2 regions of the Pseudomonas sp. Cab53 genome follow, and region 1 is predicted to be linked to the other one. Evidence: predicted binding sites of a transcription regulator. Region 1 holds the regulator's gene; the other holds the start of a gene.

Region 1 (6,464 bases):
GATCGGTCACGAAGAAGTCCAGCAATTGCTGCAAGTGCTGGCCAAGGGCTCGCCGAAGCTGGCCGAAGAGTTGGTGCCGGGGGTGGTTTCGCTGTCGCAACTGCTCAAGATCCTGCAGGCGCTCCTGGCCGAGCAAGTGCCAGTGCGCGACATTCGCAGCATCGCCGAAGCCATCGCCAATAACGCTTCCAAGAGTCAAGATACCGCCGCGATGGTGGCGGCGGTGCGGGTCGGTGTATCCCGCGCAATCGTCCAAAGCATTGTAGGTACTGAGTCCGAGCTGCCTGTGATCACCTTGGAGCCAAGGTTGGAACAGATATTGCTCAATAGTTTGCAGAAGGCAGGACAAGGTTCGGAAGAGGGTGTTCTGCTGGAGCCAAGCATGGCCGAGAAGCTGCAGCGTTCGTTGATCGAAGCAGCCCAGCGGCAAGAGATGCAAGGGCAACCGGTGATCCTGCTGGTGGCCGGTCCGATTCGCGCGATGCTCTCGCGGTTCGGGCGCCTCGCGGTCCCGGGGCTGCATGTGCTGGCTTACCAGGAAATACCGGACAACAAGCAAGTGACCATCGTTGCGACAGTAGGGCCCAACGGCTGAGGTAGTGGTTTATGCAAGTGAAGCGTTTTTTCGCCGCCGATATGCGTCAGGCCATGAAGCTGGTTCGTGACGAGCTGGGCGCCGAAGCAGCCATCATCGGTAATCGCCGGATCGCCGGCGGTGTCGAGCTGACAGCGGCTCTGGACTACAAATTGTCGGCGCTGGCCCCGCGTGTTCCGAACATGGAACTCGAGGACGAGCTGCGCAAGACCCAATCGCGCATCGCCAGTGCCCAGGCCGAACTGAGCCTGCGCAGCAGCGAAGGCGAGGCCGCGCCAGGCACCAATCGTCAATTGTTCGCCGGTCAGCCACTGACCGCCGGCCTGCCGCTGACTGCCGCTGAACCGCTGATCGAGCCTACCCAGGCCGAGCCGCGTCGGCCGGCGCCAGCGCCCGCCGCGCCAGCCCGTGGGGTCGACCCGCGTGCCCTGGACTCGATGCGCTTTGAACTCAACAGCCTGCGCGAACTGATGGAAGTCCAGCTCGGCTCCCTGGCCTGGAACCAGTTGCAAGGCAGCCGTCCGGCCCAGGCCAACCTGTGGCGTCGCCTGCAACGCATCGGTCTGTCCGGTCCGTTGTCCCGCGACCTGCTGGCACTGATCAATGGGATCGAAGAGCCTCGCCAGGCTTGGCGCATGCTGTTGGCACACCTGGCGCGTATGATCGCCACGCCGGACGTCGAGCCACTGGAAGAGGGCGGGGTGATTGCCATGGTCGGTCCTGCCGGCATGGGCAAGACCACCACCCTGGCCAAGCTCGCCGCCCGTTATGTACTCAAGTACGGTGCCCAGAGCATTGCGCTGGTGAGCATGGACAGCTTCCGCATCGGAGCCCAGGAGCAACTCAAGACCCTGGGCCGTATCCTCAATGTGTCGGTGACCCACGTGGACCCGGGCCAGTCCCTGGCCCAGGCGCTGGAGCCTTTGCTGCGCAAGCGCGTCGTGCTGATCGATACCGCCGGCCTGCAAGCCAGCGATCCGGCCCTGCGCCTGCAGCTCGAGAGCCTGGCCGGGCGCGGTATCAAGTCAAAAAATTATCTCGTGTTGGCAACCACCAGCCAGAAACAGGTTCTAACCGCCGCATACCACAGCTACAAGCGCTGCGGGCTGGCCGGCTGCATCCTGACTAAGCTGGACGAAACGGCAAGCCTGGGCGAGGTGTTGAGCCTGGCGATCGGTCATGAACTGCCGGTGGCCTACCTGACCGACGGGCCGCGGATCCCGGATGATCTGCATCTGCCGCGCCGTCATCAACTGGTCAGTCGTGCCGTGAGTGTGCAAATGCAGGAAGAACCCAGCGAAGAAGCCATGGCTGACATGTTCGCTGATATCTACCACAGCCCATCCAAACAGGTCGGCTGAGGTTATCATGAGTATTTTTTGTACCTACATCGATGGTCTGCCATGCATTGTTCCGTGTGAACGCGCAGCCAGTAATGTGGCCTCCGTCTAAGTAAGACAAGGTAAAGAACGAACATGGGCAGCATGCATCCCGTACAGGTGATCGCGGTGACCGGCGGCAAAGGTGGCGTCGGGAAGACTAACGTGTCAGTGAACTTGTCCCTGGCTCTGGCAGAGCTTGGCCGACGGGTCATGCTGCTGGACGCCGACCTGGGCCTGGCGAACGTCGACGTGTTGCTGGGGCTAACCCCAAAGCGCACGCTGGCGGACGTGATCGAAGGCCGCTGTGAACTGCGCGACGTACTGTTGCAAGGGCCTGGCGGGATTCGCATCGTGCCGGCCGCCTCCGGCACCCAGAGCATGGTTCACCTGACCCCGGCCCAGCACGCGGGCCTGATCCAGGCGTTCAGCGACATCGGCGACAACCTCGATGTGCTGGTAATCGACACCGCGGCCGGCATCGGTGACTCGGTCGTCAGTTTCGTGCGGGCCGCCCAGGAAGTGCTGCTGGTGGTCTGCGATGAACCGACTTCCATCACCGACGCCTATGCCCTGATCAAGCTGCTGAACCGCGACTACGGCATGAACCGCTTCCGCGTCCTGGCCAACATGGCGCAGAGCCCGCAGGAGGGACGCAATCTGTTCGCCAAGCTGACCAAGGTCACGGATCGCTTCCTGGATGTCGCCCTACAATACGTCGGCGCCGTGCCCTACGACGAAAGTGTCCGCAAGGCCGTCCAGAAGCAACGTGCCGTCTATGAAGCTTTTCCACGTTCCAAATGTGCGCTGGCGTTCAAGGCAATCGCCCAGAAGGTCGATAGCTGGCCGCTGCCGGCCAACCCGCGCGGGCATCTGGAATTTTTCGTCGAGCGTCTCGTGCAACAAACAGCAGGGCCCGTGCTATGACAGCCAGCAGTTACAACCACCTCTACAAGAAATCGGCACGGGACGCCCAGTACGAGTTGATCGAGCGTTACGCGCCCCTGGTCAAGCGTATCGCCTATCACTTGCTGGCGCGGCTGCCGGCCAGTGTCCAGGTCGAGGACCTGATCCAGGCCGGCATGATCGGCCTGCTCGAAGTGTCGAACAAATACGACGCGAGCAAGGGCGCCAGTTTCGAGACCTACGCCGGTATCCGTATCCGCGGCGCGATGCTCGATGAGGTCCGCAAGGGCGATTGGGCACCGCGTTCGGTGCACCGCAACACCCGCATGGTGAGCGATGCGATCCGTGCGATTGAAGCTAAAACCGGGCGTGACGCTAAAGATCACGAGGTTGCGGCCGAACTCCAGTTGAGTCTCGATGATTATTACGGGATTTTGAACGATACCTTGGGCAGCCGCCTGTTCAGTTTCGACGACCTGTTGCAGGACGGCGAGCATGAAGGGCTGCACGAGGATGGCGCGAGTGCTCACATGGAGCCATCGCGTGACCTGGAAGATGAACGCTTCCAGAGCGCGCTGGCCGAAGCGATTGCCAATTTGCCGGAGCGTGAGCGACTGGTCTTGGCGCTGTACTACGACGAAGAGCTGAACCTCAAGGAAATCGGTGAGGTCCTGGGGGTCAGCGAATCGCGGGTCAGCCAGTTACACAGCCAGTGCGCAGCCCGTTTGCGGGGGCGTTTGGGGGAATGGCGAGCGCGCTGATACGCAGTGCGGGGGCGCTGCGAACGAGGCTGGCAGGTACTGCACGGTCTCACCCGTTGTGCTGCGCGCTGTTGTCGAGCGTTGTGCCGGATTGATTGAAATGGCGCGTTCAGGTGCTGGACGCGTTTAAGACTGCTTGGAGGTCGAATTGGACAAGAACATGAAAATCCTCATCGTTGATGACTTCTCAACGATGCGGCGGATCATTAAAAACCTGTTGCGTGACCTTGGGTTCACCAACACGGCCGAAGCAGATGACGGGACCACTGCGCTCCCGATGTTGCACAGTGGCAACTTCGATTTTCTGGTCACCGACTGGAACATGCCCGGCATGACCGGCATCGACCTGCTGCGCCAGGTGCGCGCTGATGAAAAACTCAAGCACCTTCCCGTGCTGATGGTCACCGCCGAAGCCAAGCGCGAGCAGATCATCGAAGCGGCCCAGGCCGGTGTGAACGGCTACGTGGTCAAACCCTTCACGGCCCAGGCGTTGAAAGAGAAGATCGAAAAAATCTTCGAACGCATCGGCTAACGGCGCCCCGGGGGGAGCTATGGATAACGAATCTTCAATGGGCGATTTCGAATCGACCCTGAAAAAACATGCCCGTGAACTGGTCGAAAGCCTCGAAAAAGGCCGTTTTGGCGATGCGGTTCAAATGATCCATGAGCTCAACCAGACCCGTGACCGTGGTCTGTATCTGGAAGTGGGCAAGCTCACGCGTGAATTGCACAGCGCGATTGTCAATTTCCAGATCGACCCGCGCATGCCGCAGGCCGAGGAAGTCTCGCAGATCACCGACGCCACCGAGCGCCTGGGGTATGTGGTCAAGCTGACCGAAGCGGCGGCCAACCGCACCATGGATTTGGTGGAGAGCGCCACGCCGCTGGTCAATGGCCTGAGCGAGGAAGCCCAGGCCTTGAGCACCGACTGGGGTCGGTTCATGCGTCGCGAGGTGGGGGCCGAGGAGTTTCGCGAGTTGGCCCGCCGGGTCGACGGTTTCCTGACGCGCAGCAGCAGCGAAAACCGCGCCGTCGCCAGCAACCTCAACGACATCTTGTTGGCCCAGGACTATCAGGACCTGACCGGCCAGGTGATCAAGCGCGTGACCCAACTGGTTACCGAAGTGGAAAGCAATTTGCTCAAGCTGGTGTTGATGGCCAGCCAAGTCGACCGCTTTGCGGGCATCGAACACGACCGTGAAGCGATGCTTGCTGAAAAAGATCCACAAAAACATCTCTCTCAGGGTGAAGGTCCGCAAATTCATGCCGATAAAAGAGAAGACGTTGTGTCCGGTCAGGACGATGTGGACGATTTGCTGTCCAGCCTTGGATTTTAGCCTGTTTTAGGAGCACCCCATTAATGAGCTTCGGCGCCGATGAAGAGATCCTTCAGGATTTCCTGGTTGAGGCTGGCGAGATTCTTGAGCAACTGTCCGAGCAATTGGTCGAGCTGGAAAGCCGGCCGGATGATGCGGATCTGCTCAACGCAATTTTTCGCGGTTTCCACACTGTAAAAGGAGGCGCCGGCTTCCTCCAGCTCAACGAGCTGGTGGAGTGCTGTCACATTGCCGAAAACGTGTTCGACATCCTGCGCAAGGGTGAGCGTCGCGTTGATTCGGAGCTGATGGACGTGGTGCTTGAAGCGCTGGATGCGGTCAACAGCATGTTCAGCGAAGTGCGCGAGCGCTCGCCGATTACCCCTGCCACGCCTGAGCTGCTCGCTGCGCTGTCGCGCCTGGCCGAGCCTCAGTCGGCGGATGAAACCGCTGCCGTGGCCGAGCCGGTCATTGAAGAACCGGCCGTCGAGGAACCCGTCGCCGAGGAATCGGGCGACATCACCGATAACGAATTCGAACAACTGCTGGACTCCCTGAGCGCCGCCAAGGCCCAGGCCGAGGCGCCGGCGGCTCCGGCTGCCGCACCGGCGGGCGATGCCGCTGCCAGCGATGAAATCACCGACGCCGAGTTCGAGTCGTTGCTCGACCAGTTGCATGGCAAGGGCCAGTTCGCCGTCGATGCCGTCGCGCCTGCGGCGGCCCCGGCCGCCCCGAAAGCGGCGGGCGACAACTCGGACATCACCGACGACGAATTCGAAGCCTTGCTCGATCAGTTGCATGGCAAGGGTACCTTTGCCGTCGACGCCCTGGATTCGGCCATCGCTTCGGCGCCAAGCCCGGCGCAACCTGCCGCCGCTGCGGCCGGCAGCGACCTGATCAGCGACCACGAATTCGAGTCGCTGCTGGACGAGTTGCACGGCAAAGGCAAATTCACCGAAGTCGGCACGGCTTCCGCTACGGGGGCTGGCGCTGCGACGGCTGCACCGGTGGCCAAGGCCGCGCCGAAACCGGCTGCCAAGGCGCCGGAGCCAAAGGCCGAGACACCTGCGCCCGCGGCCAAGCCAGCCGCTGCGGCCGCGCCAGCACCGGCTCGTGCCGCGTCGGCGCCGCCAGCGGAAAAACCAGCCAGCGAAGCCGAGACCACCGTTCGGGTCGACACCGCACGCCTGGACGAGATCATGAACATGGTCGGCGAACTGGTGCTGGTGCGTAACCGCCTGGTGCGCCTGGGCCTCAACAGCCAGGACGAAGCCATGTCCAAGGCCGTGTCGAACCTCGACGTGGTCACGGCCGACCTGCAGACCGCGGTCATGAAGACCCGGATGCAGCCGATCAAGAAAGTCTTCGGGCGCTTCCCGCGCCTGGTTCGCGACCTGGCGCGACAGCTCAAGAAAGAAATCAACCTGGAACTGGTGGGTGAAGAAACCGACCTCGACAAGAACCTTGTCGAGGCCCTGGCCGACCCGCTGGTTCACTTGGTGCGCAA
Region 2 (6,464 bases), 1.3 Mb from region 1:
ACTCGGGCAGCATCCACAGGCCGTACTGGATGAACTGGACCGTCGCTTCGGTCTGTCCGGGCATGTCGAGAAAGCCTCGCGTCCGTCCGCCTGATCAACTCTTGAGAGGAATAGCCACATGGGTATTTTTGACTGGAAACACTGGATCGTCATCCTGGTCGTCGTGGTGCTGGTGTTCGGCACCAAGAAACTGAAGAACCTCGGCACCGATGTCGGCGAGTCGATCAAGGGCTTTCGCAAGGCCATGAACGATGACGAAAAACCCGCCGACCCGAGCGCGGCACCGGCCCAACCGGTTCCACCGGCCCAACCTGTCCATCCCCAGGCGACCCAGCCTGTGAGTGCGCCGCACACCATCGACGTGCAGGCCCAGAAAGTCGAAGAGCCGACCCGCAAAGACTCGTGAGCACTGACTAATGTTTGGGATCAGCTTCACTGAACTGCTGCTCGTCGGCCTCGTTGCCCTGCTGGTCCTGGGCCCCGAGCGCCTGCCGGGTGCTGCGCGCACCGCCGGTCTGTGGATCGGGCGCCTGAAGCGCAGCTTCAACGCGATCAAACAGGAAGTTGAACGTGAAATCGGTGCCGACGACATCCGTCGGCAACTGCACAACGAACACATCCTGTCCCTGGAGCAGGAAGCGCGCAAAATCCTCACGCCGACCCAGCAGGAGCCGACGCCGGTCGCCCCTGCGGTCGAGCCGACGATTGCCCCGCAAGCGCCGGCGACCGATGCGTTGCAGGCACCGGCCGAACCAGCCAAACCAGTGGAGCCGGCCCCGACGGCCACGCCCCCAGCCGCTCCCAACGACCCTACATTGCCGCCGCGAGCCCCATGAGCAATATCCCAGAGCATGACCAGCCGATGCCGCTGGTATCGCACCTCACCGAGCTGCGCACGCGCCTGCTGCGTTGCGTCGCGGCGGTCTTCATTATCTTTGCCGGGCTGTTCGCCTTCACCCAGCAGATCTACACCTTCGTCTCCACGCCGCTGCGCCAGTACCTGCCGGCCGGCGCGACGATGATCGCCACCGACGTGTCGTCACCGTTCCTGACGCCCCTGAAGCTGACGATGATGGTCTCGCTGTTCCTGGCGATCCCGGTGATCCTGCACCAGATCTGGGGCTTCATTGCGCCCGGCCTGTACAAGCACGAAAAACGCATCGCCGTGCCGCTGCTGGTGTCCAGCATCCTGCTGTTTTACACCGGCATGGCTTTCGCCTATTTCCTGGTGTTCCCGCTGATCTTCAAGTTCTTCGCCGCCGCCACCCCGGCAGGCGTGGAGATGATGACCGACATCACCAGCTACCTGGATTTCGTCATGACGCTGTTCTTCGCCTTCGGCGTGGCGTTCGAAATCCCCGTGGCGGTGGTGCTCCTGGTGTGGATCGGCGTCGTTGACGTCGAGTACCTGAAGAAGATCCGTCCGTACGTGATCATCGGCTGCTTCGTGGTCGGCATGATCCTGACCCCACCGGACATCTTCTCCCAGACCCTGCTAGCCGTGCCGATGTGGTTGCTGTTCGAGATCGGCGTGCTGTTCGGCGGCCTGGTGCGCAAGCGCAGCGAACACCCGGAAGACGAGACGGTTGACGACCACAACGACCAACCGCCTGCGACCCAAGCGTGAACCTGCTGCTGCTCGAAGAGGCTGACTTCATCGGGCCGGACCGGGTGATCCTGAGTGATCGCCGGCTGACCCACATGCAGGAAGTCCACCGCAGCGCCGTCGGCGACAGCCTGCGGGTCGGGCGCCTCGGCGGCTTGATGGGCACGGCTCAGGTACTGCGCCTGGAAGCCCGCGAGGCCGAGCTGCAGGTGAGCCTCGACCAGCCGCCGCCGGCCAAGCTGCCGTTGACGCTGGTGCTGGCCCTGCCCCGCCCCAAGATGCTCCGGCGGGTGTTCCAGACCGTCGCCACCATGGGTGTACCGCGGGTGGTGCTGGTCAACAGCTACCGGGTGGAAAAGAGCTTCTGGCAGACGCCGTTCCTCGAACCCGAGGCCATTCGCGAGCAATTGATCCTTGGCCTGGAGCAGGCCCGGGACAGCGTGCTGCCCGAGATCATCATCGAAAAACGCTTCAAGCCCTTCGTCGAAGACCGCCTGCCGGCCATCACCCAAGGCACCCTGGGCCTGGTGGGCCATCCGGGCAACCACCCGCCCTGCCCCCGGGCGCTGACGGAGCCGGTGACACTGGCCATTGGCCCGGAAGGTGGCTGGATCCCCTACGAAATCGACCTGCTGGGCAAGGCAGGCCTGCAACCGGTGCAACTGGGCGAGCGAATCCTGCGGGTCGAGACCGCGGTCACGGCGCTGCTTGCACGGCTGTTCTGATGCCCTGCGGTTGATTGACGTCCTGTGGCGAGCCCCGCCACAAGCCCCACACGCTTAAGTTCGTCAGCGTCATGGCTACAGATCCCACCCGAGCCGCCGATACAGCGCCCACAAGTCCAATTCAACGCTCCAAGGGAGTATCAGCATGTTCCGATGGCTTGCCCAGGGTCTGGGAAACGTAAGCGTTAATCGCAAACTCGGTGCAGGCTTCGGCCTGGTGCTGTTTCTCACAGTGATGATCGCGTTCACCGGCTGGTCCGGCCTGGGCAATGTCATCAGCCGGGGCGACAAGCTGGGGTTCATCGCCAGTCTCAACGACTTGAGCCAGGACCTGAATCTGGCAAGCATCGAGTACAACACCACACGCGGCGAGAAAGGACCACAACCGGTCAACGACCTGCTTGGCCGACTCGAAGCCGGGCTCAATACCGCTCGCCAGTTGATTGAACAACCGGCCGATGTGGCGCTGATCGATAAACAACTGGCCGCCGTCACGGAATACAAAGGCGCCTTTGCCCAGATGACCCGCGCCACCGTCAGCCGCGAAGATGCCCGCAGCAAGCTGGGCGCCAACGCCGACAATGCCGTGGCCCGCGTCGCCGACGTTGAAAAGGCGCTGCTGCAATCGGGCGATATCTCGTCCTTCAACAGCATCGTGACCCTGAGTAAAGCGGTCCAGCAAGCGCGTTATCAGGTGCGCGGTTATACCTACAGCGGTAAGAGCGATGCCCAGCAACCCGCCCTCGAGGCCATCGATAACGTACTCAAGCTGCTGGCTCGTTTGCCCGAGCAGTTGCCTGAGGAATATCGGGCCAACCTGCAACAGGCCAACGACTCGTTCAACCTCTATCGCGCGGCTGTCAGCCAGTTCCGAGACTCGCAGATCGACAACGCCGCGGCGCTCCAGCGCATGACCGAGCAAGGCCAGGTGTTGATGGACGCCAGCCAGAAACTGACCGTCTCCCAGACCGCCGTGCGTGACCGTGACGCCGCCCAGGCCAAGACCGTCCTGATCGTCGCCGCCGCGCTGGCGCTGCTGTTGGGTGTGGTCGCCGCTTTGTTCATCACCCGTCAGATCGTCGGCCCTCTCGGCCAGACCTTGACGGTGGCCGAACGCGTAGCCGCTGGCGACCTGACCTATAACCTCACCTCAGATCGGCGCGACGAACTGGGCCAACTGCAACGCGCCATGCACAGCATGACCGTGGGCCTGCGCCAGTTGATCGGTGGCATCGGCGAAGGCGTCACGCAGATCGCCAGCGCCGCCGAACAACTCTCCGCCGTCACCGAACAGACCAGTGCCGGGGTCAACAGCCAGAAGGTGGAAACCGACCAGGTCGCCACCGCTATGCATGAAATGACCGCCACGGTGCAGGAAGTGGCACGTAATGCCGAGGAAGCGTCCGAAGCCGCCGTCGCCGCCGACCAGCAGGCCCGCGAAGGTGAGCGGGTGGTGGGCGAAGCCATCTCCCAGATCGAACGCCTGGCACTCGAAGTGGGTAACTCCACCGCGGCGATGGGCGACCTCAAGCGCGAAAGCGACAAGATCGGCAGCGTGCTCGACGTGATCAAGTCCGTGGCCCAGCAAACCAACCTGCTGGCCCTCAACGCCGCCATTGAGGCCGCCCGCGCCGGTGAGGCCGGACGTGGCTTCGCGGTAGTGGCCGATGAAGTCCGCAGCCTGGCCCAGCGCACCCAGAAGTCCACCGAAGAGATCGAAGAGCTGATCCTGGGCCTGCAGAACGGCACCCAACAGGTCGCCACGATCATGGACAACAGCCGCGGCCTGACCGACAGCAGCGTCGAACTGACGCGCCGCGCCGGCGGTTCCCTGGAAAACATCACCCGCACCGTCTCGGCGATCCAATCGATGAACCAACAGATCGCCGCGGCCGCCGAACAGCAGAGCGCCACGGCCGAAGAGATCAACCGCAGCGTGCTCAATGTGCGCGACGTCTCCGAACAAACCTCGGCCGCCAGCGAAGAAACCGCCACCTCCAGCGCCGAGCTGGCCCGCCTGGGCGTTCACTTGCAGACGTTGGTGGGTCGGTTCAAGGTCTAGCACCGGCAACAGCCAGGGCGGGGCACGGATTGCTTCGCCCTGGAAATACGCCGGCCTATTTCCTACAGATCGCTCGTCTATGGTCGATACTCTCCTCATAAGGCCTATAAAACGGTTCGAGGGGAGTATCAACATGTTCAGTTGGCTGACCGAGAAGCTGGGAAATGTAAGCGTCAATCGCAAACTGGGCGTCGGTTTTGGCCTGGTGCTGTTCATGACCCTCCTGAGCACCCTCGCCGGCTGGAACAGCCTGAGCAGCGTGATCAGCCGCGCAGACAAGCAGGCCTCCATCTCCAGCCTCAACGAGTTGGCCAAGGACCTTCGAGTCGCCCGCCTCGACTACGAGATGCGTCGCGGCGAACAAGGGCCGGCAGCCGTGAGCGACTACCTGGCCAAGCTTCAAGGGAGCCTCCAGGCGGCCCTCGATCGATTCGTGCGACCAGCGGACCGCGACCTGCTCAACCAACAGTTGGCCAACCTCGACGAATACAAGCGCGCTTTTGCCGACATGACCCAGGCGACGCAGGATCGCGAGTCGGCCCGATCCAAGTTGGGCGCCAACGCCGACAATGCCGTGGCCAAGGTTACTGAAGTCGAGAACGCCTTGCGCCAAGGCGATAGCATTGCCCCGTTCAACGACGTGGTCGAGTTGAGCAAGCTGATCCAGCAGGCCCGCTACCAGGTCCGCGGCTACACCTACAGCGGCAAGGCCGATGCCGAACAGCCGGCGTTGGACGCCATCGACAACGTCCTGAAAAACCTGGAAGGCTTGCCAGGCAAACTGCCGGAGCAACACACCGCCAACCTGCAACAGGCCACCGAATCGATGAAAGCCTATCGCGCGGCGGTCAGCCAGTTCCGCGATTCCCAGGTCGCCACCGCCTCGGCTCTGAAGAAAATGACACAAGAGGAGACCAGCCTGAATGACCTGAGCAATCAGTTGACGACCTCGCAGACCGAGAAACGCAATGAAGAAACGGCCAGCGCAAAAAGCACGCTGATCATCGTCACCGTACTGGCGCTGGCGTTTGGCCTGCTGGCCGCCTGGCTCATCACCCGGCAGATCGTCGTGCCGCTGCAACAGACCCTGGTGGCACTGGAACGGGTGGCCTCCGGCGACCTGAGCCAGAACCTCGAGGTTCGTCGCCGCGATGAGATGGGGCAGTTGCAAAGCAGCCTGCAACGGATGGTGGTCAGCCTGCGGCAACTGATCGGCGGCATCGGCGAAGGCGTCACGCAGATCGCCAGCGCCGCCGAACAACTCTCCGCCGTCACCGAACAGACCAGCGCCGGGGTCAACAACCAGAAAGTGGAAACCGATCAGGTCGCCACCGCCATGCACGAAATGACCGCCACGGTGCAGGAAGTGGCACGTAATGCCGAGGAAGCGTCCGAAGCCGCCGTCGCCGCCGACCAGCAGGCCCGCGAGGGTGAGCGGGTGGTGGGCGAAGCCATCGCGCAGATCGAACGCCTGGCCGAGGAAGTCGGCCACTCCACCACCGCCATGAGCGACCTCAAGCGCGAAAGCGACAAGATCGGCAGCGTGCTCGACGTGATCAAGTCCGTGGCCCAGCAAACCAACCTGCTGGCCCTCAACGCCGCCATCGAAGCCGCCCGCGCCGGTGAGGCCGGACGTGGCTTCGCCGTGGTCGCCGACGAAGTCCGCAGCCTGGCCCAGCGCACCCAGAAGTCCACCGAAGAGATCGAAGAGCTGATCCTGGGCCTGCAGAACGGCACCCAGCAAGTCGCCACAATCATGGACAACAGCCGCGGCCTGACCGACAGCAGCGTCGAACTGACGCGCCGTGCTGGCGGTTCCTTGGAAAACATCACCCGTACCGTCTCGGCGATCCAGTCGATGAACCAACAGATCGCCGCGGCCGCCGAGCAGCAAAGCGCCACGGCCGAGGAGATCAACCGTAGCGTGCTGAATGTGCGGGATGTGTCGGAGCAGACTTCTGCGGCCAGTGAAGAGACTGCGGCTTCGAGTGCTGAACTGGCGCGGTTGGGGGTGCATTTGCAGACGTTGGTGGGGCGGTTCAGGGTTTAGCTTGATCCTGTTGGTGGTGCT

Evidence for each region. The regulator FliA, encoded in region 1, starts transcription of late flagellar genes. The targets are predictions, from matches to a motif close to CTAAAGTTTNNNNNNNNNNNGCCGNTAA.
Region 2: KI241_RS01845 (methyl-accepting chemotaxis protein) is a predicted target of FliA. The motif match lies at 4,456-4,483, and genes of this name have one in related genera.

Annotation. Positions count from the first base shown of each region.
Region 1 covers NZ_AP021902.1:1,723,111-1,729,574, forward strand. The annotation lists gene flhA (flagellar biosynthesis protein FlhA) at 1-595, shown strand, start outside; gene flhF (flagellar biosynthesis protein FlhF) at 607-1,956, shown strand; gene fleN (flagellar synthesis regulator FleN) at 2,071-2,901, shown strand; gene fliA (RNA polymerase sigma factor FliA) at 2,898-3,641, shown strand; gene KI241_RS07525 (chemotaxis response regulator CheY) at 3,802-4,173, shown strand; gene KI241_RS07530 (protein phosphatase CheZ) at 4,193-4,978, shown strand; gene KI241_RS07535 (chemotaxis protein CheA) at 5,002-6,464, shown strand, end outside.
Region 2 covers NZ_AP021902.1:431,141-437,604, reverse strand. The annotation lists gene KI241_RS01875 (phosphoribosyl-ATP diphosphatase) at 1-94, shown strand, start outside; gene KI241_RS01870 (twin-arginine translocase TatA/TatE family subunit) at 119-406, shown strand; gene tatB (Sec-independent protein translocase protein TatB) at 417-836, shown strand; gene tatC (twin-arginine translocase subunit TatC) at 833-1,627, shown strand; gene KI241_RS01855 (16S rRNA (uracil(1498)-N(3))-methyltransferase) at 1,624-2,331, shown strand; gene KI241_RS01850 (methyl-accepting chemotaxis protein) at 2,477-4,393, shown strand; gene KI241_RS01845 (methyl-accepting chemotaxis protein) at 4,527-6,443, shown strand.